DNA from 3 places in the Tissierella pigra genome. Region 1 is predicted to be linked to each of the others. Evidence: a T-box and tRNA genes for the amino acid it is inferred to sense, from the RefSeq annotation. Region 1 holds a T-box; the other regions hold tRNA genes.
The links. A T-box is a leader RNA that pairs with one kind of tRNA and senses whether it is charged. The one in region 1 lies ahead of asnS (asparagine--tRNA ligase), so its partner is inferred to be a tRNA-Asn.
Positions count from the first base shown of each region.

Region 2: it has a tRNA-Asn gene. The T-box ahead of asnS (asparagine--tRNA ligase) is inferred to sense a tRNA for this amino acid. The anticodon was not compared.
Region 3: it has a tRNA-Asn gene. The T-box ahead of asnS (asparagine--tRNA ligase) is inferred to sense a tRNA for this amino acid. The anticodon was not compared.

Region 1 is NZ_JAHLPJ010000001.1:2,067,479-2,071,549, reverse strand. Features, by position in the region: gene KQI41_RS10150 (tetratricopeptide repeat protein) at 1-438, shown strand, start outside; gene KQI41_RS10145 (Hsp70 family protein) at 451-2,151, shown strand; T-box leader at 2,297-2,529, shown strand; gene asnS (asparagine--tRNA ligase) at 2,638-4,026, shown strand.
Region 2 is NZ_JAHLPJ010000001.1:2,619,578-2,623,648, forward strand. Features, by position in the region: tRNA gene KQI41_RS12805 (tRNA-Ile) at 1-58, opposite strand, end outside; tRNA gene KQI41_RS12810 (tRNA-Ile) at 84-160, opposite strand; tRNA gene KQI41_RS12815 (tRNA-Val) at 276-351, opposite strand; tRNA gene KQI41_RS12820 (tRNA-Trp) at 375-449, opposite strand; tRNA gene KQI41_RS12825 (tRNA-Ile) at 461-537, opposite strand; tRNA gene KQI41_RS12830 (tRNA-Phe) at 550-625, opposite strand; tRNA gene KQI41_RS12835 (tRNA-Ile) at 706-782, opposite strand; tRNA gene KQI41_RS12840 (tRNA-Ser) at 793-883, opposite strand; tRNA gene KQI41_RS12845 (tRNA-Ser) at 913-1,001, opposite strand; tRNA gene KQI41_RS12850 (tRNA-Lys) at 1,005-1,080, opposite strand; tRNA gene KQI41_RS12855 (tRNA-Gln) at 1,105-1,181, opposite strand; tRNA gene KQI41_RS12860 (tRNA-Arg) at 1,187-1,263, opposite strand; tRNA gene KQI41_RS12865 (tRNA-Gly) at 1,296-1,369, opposite strand; tRNA gene KQI41_RS12870 (tRNA-Tyr) at 1,384-1,468, opposite strand; tRNA gene KQI41_RS12875 (tRNA-Thr) at 1,475-1,550, opposite strand; tRNA gene KQI41_RS12880 (tRNA-Asp) at 1,586-1,662, opposite strand; tRNA gene KQI41_RS12885 (tRNA-Val) at 1,668-1,743, opposite strand; tRNA gene KQI41_RS12890 (tRNA-Glu) at 1,749-1,823, opposite strand; tRNA gene KQI41_RS12895 (tRNA-Met) at 1,837-1,913, opposite strand; tRNA gene KQI41_RS12900 (tRNA-Met) at 1,955-2,031, opposite strand; tRNA gene KQI41_RS12905 (tRNA-Leu) at 2,116-2,204, opposite strand; tRNA gene KQI41_RS12910 (tRNA-Asn) at 2,222-2,296, opposite strand; rRNA gene rrf (5S ribosomal RNA) at 2,300-2,416, opposite strand; rRNA gene KQI41_RS12920 (23S ribosomal RNA) at 2,528-4,071, opposite strand, start outside.
Region 3 is NZ_JAHLPJ010000001.1:1,704,879-1,708,949, reverse strand. Features, by position in the region: tRNA gene KQI41_RS08320 (tRNA-Arg) at 631-707, opposite strand; tRNA gene KQI41_RS08315 (tRNA-Gly) at 721-794, opposite strand; tRNA gene KQI41_RS08310 (tRNA-Gly) at 813-887, opposite strand; tRNA gene KQI41_RS08305 (tRNA-Tyr) at 938-1,022, opposite strand; tRNA gene KQI41_RS08300 (tRNA-Thr) at 1,087-1,162, opposite strand; tRNA gene KQI41_RS08295 (tRNA-Asp) at 1,167-1,243, opposite strand; tRNA gene KQI41_RS08290 (tRNA-Val) at 1,371-1,446, opposite strand; tRNA gene KQI41_RS08285 (tRNA-Glu) at 1,560-1,634, opposite strand; tRNA gene KQI41_RS08280 (tRNA-Met) at 1,669-1,745, opposite strand; tRNA gene KQI41_RS08275 (tRNA-Leu) at 1,875-1,963, opposite strand; tRNA gene KQI41_RS08270 (tRNA-Asn) at 1,981-2,055, opposite strand; rRNA gene rrf (5S ribosomal RNA) at 2,166-2,282, opposite strand; rRNA gene KQI41_RS08260 (23S ribosomal RNA) at 2,394-4,071, opposite strand, start outside.

The DNA.
Region 1 (4,071 bases):
GACGTGGATAAAACAGATTATGAGAATTTGTACGAGATATATTTGAATATGGGAATGTCATATAAATTTTTAGGATTTAAAAAAGAAGATTATTTCAAAAAATCAATTGAGTATTATATTAAAGATATAGGTGATGAAAAAGAGTTTTTTACAGATACTGGATATATTCCTGCTAGATTATATGGCATAACAAGAGCATATATATATATGGGAGATATTGAAAAAGCTGAATATTATATTGCTGAAATGGATAAATATAAAAAATGCAAAGGTTGTCCATATGGAAAATGTTATGAAAAGTTTGCTTTGGTAGGTATGTTAGCAGAGGCAAAAGGAGATATAGAAGAAGCATTGAAGAATTATAATATAGTGTTGGAATATGAGCCAGAATGTCTTGATGTGTGTATTGCAGTTAAAAGATTGGCATCTAAAGAGTAAGGGGAGAATAGCATGATAATAGGAATAGATTTAGGTACAACAAACAGTTCGGTATCATATTTTACAGAAGATGGTGCAAAAATAATTCCCAATCGTTTAGGGAAAAGTCTAACACCATCTGTTGTTGGTATAGATGAAAACTCTAATATATACGTAGGTGAAACAGCCCTAGAAAGAAGTGCAGTTTACTATGACAGTACAGCACAGGTTTTTAAAAGAGATATGGGAAGTCAAAAAGTTTTTAAGCTGGGGAAAAATGAATTTAATGCCGAAGAGTTATCTTCATTTATATTGAAATATTTAAAAGAAGATGCAGAACATTTTCTTGGTGAAAAAGTAGAAGAAGCAGTAATAAGCGTTCCTGCATATTTCAATGATGAACAGAGAAAAGCAACTAAAAAAGCGGGAGAAATGGCTGGATTCAAAGTAGAGCGTATTATAAGTGAGCCTACAGCCGCAGCCATAGCTTATGGATTGTATCAAAAAAAAGCAGATGCTAAAATTTTAGTATTTGATTTAGGTGGAGGTACATTTGACGTCTCTATTTTAGAGCTTTTTAATAATATACTTGAAGTTAGAGCAGTGGCTGGTGACAACTATTTAGGAGGAGAAGATTTTACTCAAATTTTAGTTGAACTATTTATTAAAAAAAATAAAATCGATAGAGAATCTTTAGATTCAAAAACTTTATCACATATATTGGACCAAGCAGAGAAATGCAAAAGAGGATTTTCAGATAGTAAAATATCTTCTATGAACTGTATTATAAATGATGAACGAATTGAATTTCAAATAGATATTGATGATTACGAGGAGGCTTGTGAACTTCTTTTAGAAAAAATAAGAAATCCCATAAAGAGAAGTTTAAGTGATACAAATCTGAGATTATCTCAAATAGATGATGTAATACTTGTAGGAGGTTCTACAAAGCTTCCTATTGTAAGAAAATTTGTAAATAAGCTTTTTGGCAGATTTCCAAATACATCAATTAATCCTGATGAAGCCGTATCCCTAGGTGCAGCAATTCAAGCTGCTTTAAAAGAAAGAAATCAATATATAAAAGAAGTAATTTTAACAGATGTTTGTCCATATACTTTAGGGACAGAAGTTGTTATGGAAAGAGAAAATAATAGGATAGAGGCAGGTTATTTCTGTCCAATAATAGATAGAAATACTGTAATTCCTGCAAGTAGAACTCAGACACTATATACGGTATATGATAATCAAAGTAAAATAAGAATAAATATACTTCAAGGGGAGAGCAGATTCGCAAAGAATAATATATCTTTGGGAGAACTATTTGTGGAAGTTCCATTGGCTTTGGCAGGTGAAGAAAGTATAGATGTAACATATACTTATGATATTAATTCTATACTGGAAGTAGAAGTTAAAGTAAATTCCACAGGAAATAAAGTTAAACAAATTATCAAAAATAAAAATAATGATATGACTGATGAAATGATAGAAAAACGAATGGAAGAAATAAGTTACTTGAAGATTCCTCCTAGAGAGCAGGAAAAAAATAAACTTCTTTTATTTAGGAGTGAGAGAATGTATGAAGAAAGTGTAGGAGAAGCTAGGAAGCAGTTAGATTATATAATTACAAAATTTGAATCTGCACTAAAAACTCAGGATCCTATAAAAATAGAAAATGCAAGAGAAATATTCAAAGAAGAGTTGGACTATATCGATGAAGACCAAAAGCTAAGATAAATAGTATTTCTTGTAAATGCAGCTTTATAAGGAATTTTTTCATAGTATAAATTTAGTAAAATGGATATAATAAAGAAATAAAATAAAGATTAGCTAAATTCATTGACAACTTTAGGTAAAATAACTATAATTATATAAAAGTAAGGAAAAAACTTTGATAGGAAGAGTAAATATAAGAGGTAGTCAAAGGGAGCCTATGATAGTGAGACATAGGTACGAGACTTATATTGAAGAACATCCTTGAGTTTCTAATTGAAATCATTAAGAGAGTAGACTTAGACGGAATCACACCGTTATATGTGAAGCACATTAAGATGTGTGTTAAAGTGGCTATTAGCAATTAGGGTGGTACCGCGAAATTTACCTTTCGTCTCTATAATCAAAAAGAGATGAAAGGTTTTTTTATGACCTAACTTAGTGAACGATAGTGAGCTGATGTAGGTCAAACGTACCAAAAATTAAATCATAATAGAGAGGAGAATAAAAATGAAAACTACAATTAGGGAAATTTATAAAGAGACTGAGAAGTATTTAAATAATGAAGTTGTACTTGAAGGCTGGATAAGAACATCAAGAAGTTCAAAGACCTTTGGATTCCTAGAGTTAAATGATGGTACATTTTTTAAAAACATTCAAATAGTATTTGAGGAAAGTTTAGAAAACTTTAAAGAAGTGGAAAAATTGCCCCTTAGTTCATCAATAATGGTTAAAGGTATATTAGTACCTACACCAGAGGCAAAACAGCCCTTTGAAATTAAGGCAAGTGAAATAGAAATAGAAGGATATTCTACAGCAGATTATCCGCTACAAAAGAAAAGGCATACTTTTGAATATATGAGAACCATAGCCCATTTAAGACCTAGAGCTAATACATTTAATGCTGTATTTAGAGTAAGATCTATTCTTGCTTATGCAATACACAAATTCTTCCAAGAAAGAGGATTTGTATATGTTCATACTCCAATTGTTACAGCTTCAGATGCTGAAGGTGCAGGAGAAATGTTTAGAGTATCTACCTTAGATTTTCACAATATTCCTATGAATGATAAGAAAGAAATTGACTTTACAAAGGATTTTTTTGGTAAAGAAACTAGTCTTACAGTATCAGGTCAATTAGAGGGAGAAGCTTTTGCTTTAGCATATAAAGACATTTATACTTTTGGTCCAACATTTAGAGCTGAAAACTCTAATACTGCAAGACATGCAGCAGAGTTTTGGATGATAGAACCAGAAATTGCTTTTGCTGATATTAATGATGATATGCAATTAGCTGAAGATATGATGAAATATATAATTAAATATGTAATGGAAAATGCTAAGGAAGAAGTGGAGTTTTTCAACAGTTTTGTAGATAAAGGTTTAATTGAAAGACTTGAAAATGTAGTTAATTCAGATTTTGGACGTATAACATATACTGAAGCAGTGGAATTACTTCAAAAATCAGGTGAAGAATTCCAATATCCAGTAGAATGGGGTATGGACTTGCAAACTGAACATGAAAGATATTTATCAGAGAAAGTATTTAAAAAGCCAGTATTTGTCGTAGATTATCCAAAGGAAATAAAGGCATTTTATATGAGATTAAACGATGATGGAAAAACCGTAGCAGCCATGGACCTTTTAGTTCCAGGCGTTGGAGAAATCATAGGAGGTTCTCAAAGAGAAGAAAGACTTGAACTACTAGAACAAAAAATAATAGAAAACGGAATGGACCCAGAGGATTACTGGTGGTATCTAGAACTAAGAAAATTTGGTGGTACAAAACATGCAGGATATGGACTTGGATTTGAGAGAGCTGTTATGTATATAACAGGAATGACAAATATAAGAGACGTAATCCCATTCCCAAGAACAGTAAAATCAGCAGAATTTTAGAAAAAATTATAATAAAAAAGCTAACTAGTTTTTTAAATATAGTTA
Region 2 (4,071 bases), 550 kb from region 1:
CGAACCCCGGACCTACCGGTTATGAGCCGGGCGCTCTAACCGACTGAGCTAAAGGCCCATAGTATATAAATTATTATAAACTATGGTGGACCTAGGTGGACTCGAACCACCGACCTCACGCTTATCAGGCGTGCGCTCTAACCACCTGAGCTACAGGTCCAAAAGTTTCGCAGTTTCGCAACTAAAATCTATTTACTCGTTATACTTATATAGATTTGATGCTCATTGCGTTTGACCTACATTAGCTTACTATCGTTTGCCGGTTAGGTCATATATGGTGGGCACAACAGGGCTCGAACCTGTGACCCCCTGCTTGTAAGGCAGGTGCTCTCCCAACTGAGCTATGCGCCCATATTATATTTTTTTAATTTAATTGGCAGGGGTGGCAGGATTTGAACCCACGACATTCGGTTTTGGAGACCGACGTTCTGCCACTGAACTACACCCCTACAAGTAATAATGGTGGGCCTTCAGGGACTCGAACCCCGGACCTACCGGTTATGAGCCGGGCGCTCTAACCGACTGAGCTAAAGGCCCCAAAAACAAACATGGTGCCCGGAGCCGGAATCGAACCAGCGACACGTAGATTTTCAGTCTACTGCTCTACCGACTGAGCTATCCGGGCACGTTTAAATTTATTGAATCGTTTTTACTTATCCATAATTCTTGCCTAACCTATGAAAACTGATTAAATTAGGTTATAAATGGTGGGCCTTCAGGGACTCGAACCCCGGACCTACCGGTTATGAGCCGGGCGCTCTAACCGACTGAGCTAAAGGCCCCTACCATACTTGGCGGAGAAGGAGGGATTTGAACCCTCGCGCCCCGTGAAGGACCTACTCCCTTAGCAGGGGAGCCTCTTCAGCCACTTGAGTACTTCTCCATAGTATTATGGAACTAAATTTATTTATTTGGCGGAGAGGGTGGGATTCGAACCCACGTGGGCTTGCACCCTAACGGTTTTCAAGACCGCCCCGTTATGACCGCTTCGGTACCTCTCCATATGGTGATCCATCCGCGACTCGAACGCGGGACACCCTGATTAAAAGTCAGGTGCTCTACCGACTGAGCTAATGGATCATATATAATTGTTATTTATTTCAATGGCTGGGGTGACAGGACTCGAACCTGTGGAATGCTAGAGTCAAAGTCTAGTGCCTTACCGACTTGGCTACACCCCATCATTTGGCGCGCCTAGGAGGATTCGAACCCCCGGCACACGGATTAGAAGTCCGTTGCTCTATCCTACTGAGCTATAGGCGCAAATTTATTTTTTTAGATTTATAACAAATCTATGGAGCGGGTGAAGGGAATCGAACCCTCGCAACCAGCTTGGAAGGCTGGGGCTCTACCACTGAGCTACACCCGCGTATTAAATTATAATGGTGGAGGAGACTGGATTCGAACCAGTGAAAGCTTAGCTAACGGATTTACAGTCCGTCCCCTTTAGCCACTTGGGTACTCCTCCTCATTGTGGAGCTGGCGAGAGGAATTGAACCCCCAACCTACTGATTACAAGTCAGTTGCTCTGCCGATTGAGCTACGCCAGCATTTGTTAAATTTGCTTCTTGTATTAAAGTTGTAATGGCGACCTGGAAGGGACTCGAACCCTCGACCTCCAGCGTGACAGGCTGGCATTCTAACCAACTGAACTACCAGGCCATTTATGGTGGGCACAACAGGGCTCGAACCTGTGACCCCCTGCTTGTAAGGCAGGTGCTCTCCCAACTGAGCTATGCGCCCATAAATGGTGACCCCACCGGGATTCGAACCCGGGTTACCGCCGTGAAAGGGCGATGTCTTAACCGCTTGACCATGGGGCCTTATTTATTTTTTTGGTAGCGGCGAACGGATTTGAACCGCTGACACTGCGGGTATGAACCGCATGCTCTAGCCAACTGAGCTACGCCGCCAAATTTTTTTAGTGTTTGTACATTGACTTCTTTAAAAATTATGGTTGCGGGAGCCGGATTTGAACCGACGACCTCCGGGTTATGAGCCCGACGAGCTGCCAGACTGCTCCATCCCGCGGCATTATATTAATATACTACTTCCCTATACACATTATATATGTATCGTTTTACACCCTTAACTCTTTTATAATTCAGAATTAATTGGTGCCGGAGACCGGAATCGAACCGGTACGATCGGTGAGGATCGCAGGATTTTAAGTCCTGTGCGTCTGCCTGTTCCGCCACTCCGGCGTTTTTTATGTTTCTAATGGCTCTTGGGGTGGGACTCGAACCCACAACCTACCGGTTAACAGCCGGTTGCTCCGCCATTGAGCTACCCAAGATCAGCCTGGCAACTTCCTACTCTCCCAGGTCGTTTCCAACCAAGTACCATCGGCGTTAAGATGCTTAACTTCTGTGTTCGGTATGGGTACAGGTGTGTCCATCTTGCTATCGTCACCAGACGAAAACTATTAAATGCAATATACACAGTTTCGTAACTCAAATCTATTAGATTTGGTACTCATTGCGTTTGACCTACATCAACTCAACAAAGTTTCATTGTGTTAGGTCATAAGGTCAAGTCCTCGACTTATTAGTATCTCTTAGCTTAAAGTATTACTACTCTTACACCTGAGACCTATCTACCAAGTGGTCTTCTTGGAGTCTTATCTTTAAAAGTGGGAAATCTTATCTTGAGGGGGGCTTCGTGCTTAGATGCCTTCAGCACTTATCCCTTCCAGACTTAGCTACTCAGCCGTGCCATTGGCATGACAACTGATACACCAGCGGTCTGTCCATCCCGGTCCTCTCGTACTAAGGACAGCTCCTCTCAAATTTCCTACGCCCACGACGGATAGGGACCGAACTGTCTCACGACGTTCTGAACCCAGCTCGCGTGCCTCTTTAATGGGCGAACAGCCCAACCCTTGGGACCTACTCCAGCCCCAGGATGAGACGAGCCGACATCGAGGTGCCAAACCTCCCCGTCGATGTGGACTCTTGGGGGAGATAAGCCTGTTATCCCCGGGGTAGCTTTTATCCGTTGAGCGATGGCCCTTCCACTCGGAACCACCGGATCACTAAGTCCAACTTTCGTTTCTGCTCCACTTGTTGGTGTCACAGTTAAGCTCCCTTTTGCCTTTACACTCTTCGCACGATTTCCGACCGTGCTGAGGGAACCTTTGAGCGCCTCCGTTACTCTTTAGGAGGCGACCGCCCCAGTCAAACTGCCCAACTGACAGTGTCCCTATACCAGATCATGGTACCAGGTTAGAATTTCAGCATTACAAGAGTGGTATCCCAAGGTTGACTCCACCAAAGCTGGCGCCCTGGCTTCAAAGCCTCCCACCTATCCTGTACATGCAATGCCAAAATCCAATGTCAGCCTGCAGTAAAGCTCCACGGGGTCTTTCCGTCCTGTCGCGGGTAATACGCATCTTCACGTATACTACAATTTCACCGGATCCATTGTTGAGACAGTGCCCAAATCGTTACACCTTTCGTGCGGGTCGGAACTTACCCGACAAGGAATTTCGCTACCTTAGGACCGTTATAGTTACGGCCGCCGTTTACTGGGGCTTAAGTTCTAAGCTTCGGTTTCCCTAACTCTTCCCCTTAACCTTCCAGCACCGGGCAGGTGTCAGCACCTATACTTCGTCTTTCGACTTAGCAGATACTTGTGTTTTTGGTAAACAGTCGCTTGGGCCTATTCACTGCGGCCAGGTTTCCCTGGCACCCCTTCTCCCTAAGTTACGGGGCTATTTTGCCGAGTTCCTTAACAATGGTTCTTCCGCTCGTCTTAGGATTCTCTCCTCGCCTACCTGTGTCGGTTTGCGGTACGGGTAGTTACTTACTCGATAGAAGCTTTTCTTGGCAGTGTGGAGTCAGCTACTTCTCTACTTGTTTTTCGATCCCCATCACTTCTCAGGATTGTTGAAACGGATTTGCCTATCTCAACTCCCTAAAAGCTTGGACGTGCTCAACCAACGGCACGCTTAGCTTATCCTCCTGCGTCACTCCATCTCTCAAACGCTTGTAACTAGTACAGGAATTTCAACCTGTTGTCCATCGCCTACGCTTTTCAGCCTCAGCTTAGGTCCCGACTTACCCTGAGTGG
Region 3 (4,071 bases), 360 kb from region 1:
TGATAGAAGGGTTATGTAGCTCAGCTTTTTTAGAATCAAATATTCAGTAAGAGAGTAAGCTAAACCACTTTGTTAAGCTTAGCAAGCACAACACCATTGATTACCAATTCCCACCATTGGCCCCATACTTGAGTCATTCTTAGCTTCATTTTGTAAATCCCAACTAGTTTCAATAATCGGCTTCATTTTCATTATATTTTCACCTCCCTAGTATTAAATAACGTTTCACCTTTTTGCGTTATACTATGGTGTATATATAAATTATATTAGAAGGTTTATTAAAAGTCAAGGTAATTTTTCAAATATTATAAATATTACAAATCTTGCGAATCTTTTACAAATATCTACAATCTTTTACAAATTTATTAAATGACTCTTTATACTTTATATTAATCAGGTATTTATAATGTCCTTTGCACTGGAATAAAACTAGATGTTTATAAAAAAGAGATCAGAATTTAAAAAAGATCTTGCTGAATTGAACAAGATCTGCATTGAAGAAAATTTAAAATTAAAAAAGTTATATCAGTTATAGAAATACAGAAAACAAAAAAACGAATGATGTACAATTTGGCTAAATCTTCTTTGTACACAATTCGCTTTTATTAAGATATTAAAACTCCAACGTTTTGGCGTACCCTGAGGGAGTCGAACCCCCGACCTTCTGGTTCGTAGCCAGACACTCTATCCAGCTGAGCTAAGGGTACAAATAAATATAAATGGAGCGGGTGAAGGGAATCGAACCCTCGCAACCAGCTTGGAAGGCTGGGGCTCTACCACTGAGCTACACCCGCATAACAAATAAATACTTATGGAGCGGAAGACGAGATTCGAACTCGCGACCCTCGCCTTGGCAAGGCGATGCTCTACCACTGAGCCACTTCCGCATAATCAAATTTTACACTTACTGATATTAATTCAACTAAATCAATTATAATGGTGGAGGAGACTGGATTCGAACCAGTGAAAGCTTAGCTAACGGATTTACAGTCCGTCCCCTTTAGCCACTTGGGTACTCCTCCTAATTTAAAACAGAGCCCTAAGGACTACCATATTTTCAAAGCAATTTATAAAAATAACTTTATTTGGAGCTGGCGAGAGGAATTGAACCCCCAACCTACTGATTACAAGTCAGTTGCTCTGCCGATTGAGCTACGCCAGCATAATGGCGACCTGGAAGGGACTCGAACCCTCGACCTCCAGCGTGACAGGCTGGCATTCTAACCAACTGAACTACCAGGCCAAACATTTCGCAGTTTCGCATCACAATTCTATTCACTCGCTACGCTCATGTAGATTTGGAGCTTATTGCGTTTGACCTACATCAGCTCACTATCGTTCACTGTGTCAGGTCATAAATTGTTCATAAATGGTGGGCACAACAGGGCTCGAACCTGTGACCCCCTGCTTGTAAGGCAGGTGCTCTCCCAACTGAGCTATGCGCCCATATTATCGCAGTCTCGCAACTCAAATCTATTTACTCGTACACTCGTATAGATTTGGTGCTCGTTGCGTTTGACCTACTATAACTCACTATCGTTCATTAAGTTAGGTCATAATGGTGACCCCACCGGGATTCGAACCCGGGTTACCGCCGTGAAAGGGCGATGTCTTAACCGCTTGACCATGGGGCCTTATTTATTCTACAATATATTTTTAAAAAAATTTTGGTTGCGGGAGCCGGATTTGAACCGACGACCTCCGGGTTATGAGCCCGACGAGCTGCCAGACTGCTCCATCCCGCGCTATCTAGTTTATCTCTCATTCTCGCAGTTTCGCAACTCAAATCTATTTACTCGTTACACTCATATAGATTTGGTGCTCATTGCGTTTGACCTACATCAATTCACTACGCTTATTGTGTTAGGTCATAATGGTGCCGGAGACCGGAATCGAACCGGTACGATCGGTGAGGATCGCAGGATTTTAAGTCCTGTGCGTCTGCCTGTTCCGCCACTCCGGCGTTTTTTATGTTTCTAATGGCTCTTGGGGTGGGACTCGAACCCACAACCTACCGGTTAACAGCCGGTTGCTCCGCCATTGAGCTACCCAAGAATGCAGTTTCGCAACTCAAATCTATTTACTTGCTATGCTCATATAGATTTGGCGCTCATTGCTTTTGACCTACCTACAACTCGCTAAAGCTCGTTGGGTTAGGTCATAAAGCCTGGCAACTTCCTACTCTCCCAGGTCGTTTCCAACCAAGTACCATCGGCGTTAAGATGCTTAACTTCTGTGTTCGGTATGGGTACAGGTGTGTCCATCTTGCTATCGTCACCAGACGAAAACTATTAAATGCAATATACACAGTTTCGTAACTCAAATCTATTAGATTTGGTACTCATTGCGTTTGACCTACATCAACTCAACAAAGTTTCATTGTGTTAGGTCATTAGGTCAAGTCCTCGACTTATTAGTATCTCTTAGCTTAAAGTATTACTACTCTTACACCTGAGACCTATCTACCAAGTGGTCTTCTTGGAGTCTTATCTTTAAAAGTGGGAAATCTTATCTTGAGGGGGGCTTCGTGCTTAGATGCCTTCAGCACTTATCCCTTCCAGACTTAGCTACTCAGCCGTGCCATTGGCATGACAACTGATACACCAGCGGTCTGTCCATCCCGGTCCTCTCGTACTAAGGACAGCTCCTCTCAAATTTCCTACGCCCACGACGGATAGGGACCGAACTGTCTCACGACGTTCTGAACCCAGCTCGCGTGCCTCTTTAATGGGCGAACAGCCCAACCCTTGGGACCTACTCCAGCCCCAGGATGAGACGAGCCGACATCGAGGTGCCAAACCTCCCCGTCGATGTGGACTCTTGGGGGAGATAAGCCTGTTATCCCCGGGGTAGCTTTTATCCGTTGAGCGATGGCCCTTCCACTCGGAACCACCGGATCACTAAGTCCAACTTTCGTTTCTGCTCCACTTGTTGGTGTCACAGTTAAGCTCCCTTTTGCCTTTACACTCTTCGCACGATTTCCGACCGTGCTGAGGGAACCTTTGAGCGCCTCCGTTACTCTTTAGGAGGCGACCGCCCCAGTCAAACTGCCCAACTGACAGTGTCCCTATACCAGATCATGGTACCAGGTTAGAATTTCAGCATTACAAGAGTGGTATCCCAAGGTTGACTCCACCAAAGCTGGCGCCCTGGCTTCAAAGCCTCCCACCTATCCTGTACATGCAATGCCAAAATCCAATGTCAGCCTGCAGTAAAGCTCCACGGGGTCTTTCCGTCCTGTCGCGGGTAATACGCATCTTCACGTATACTACAATTTCACCGGATCCATTGTTGAGACAGTGCCCAAATCGTTACACCTTTCGTGCGGGTCGGAACTTACCCGACAAGGAATTTCGCTACCTTAGGACCGTTATAGTTACGGCCGCCGTTTACTGGGGCTTAAGTTCTAAGCTTCGGTTTCCCTAACTCTTCCCCTTAACCTTCCAGCACCGGGCAGGTGTCAGCACCTATACTTCGTCTTTCGACTTAGCAGATACTTGTGTTTTTGGTAAACAGTCGCTTGGGCCTATTCACTGCGGCCAGGTTTCCCTGGCACCCCTTCTCCCTAAGTTACGGGGCTATTTTGCCGAGTTCCTTAACAATGGTTCTTCCGCTCGTCTTAGGATTCTCTCCTCGCCTACCTGTGTCGGTTTGCGGTACGGGTAGTTACTTACTCGATAGAAGCTTTTCTTGGCAGTGTGGAGTCAGCTACTTCTCTACTTGTTTTTCGATCCCCATCACTTCTCAGGATTGTTGAAACGGATTTGCCTATCTCAACTCCCTAAAAGCTTGGACGTGCTCAACCAACGGCACGCTTAGCTTATCCTCCTGCGTCACTCCATCTCTCAAACGCTTGTAACTAGTACAGGAATTTCAACCTGTTGTCCATCGCCTACGCTTTTCAGCCTCAGCTTAGGTCCCGACTTACCCTGAGTGGACGAACCTTCCTCAGGAAACCTTAGGCTTTCGACGGGTGAGATTCTCACTCACCTCTCGCTACTTATGCCAGCATTCTCTCTTGTGTGCAGTCCAGCACTCCTTTCGGTATACCTTCTACCCACACACAATGCT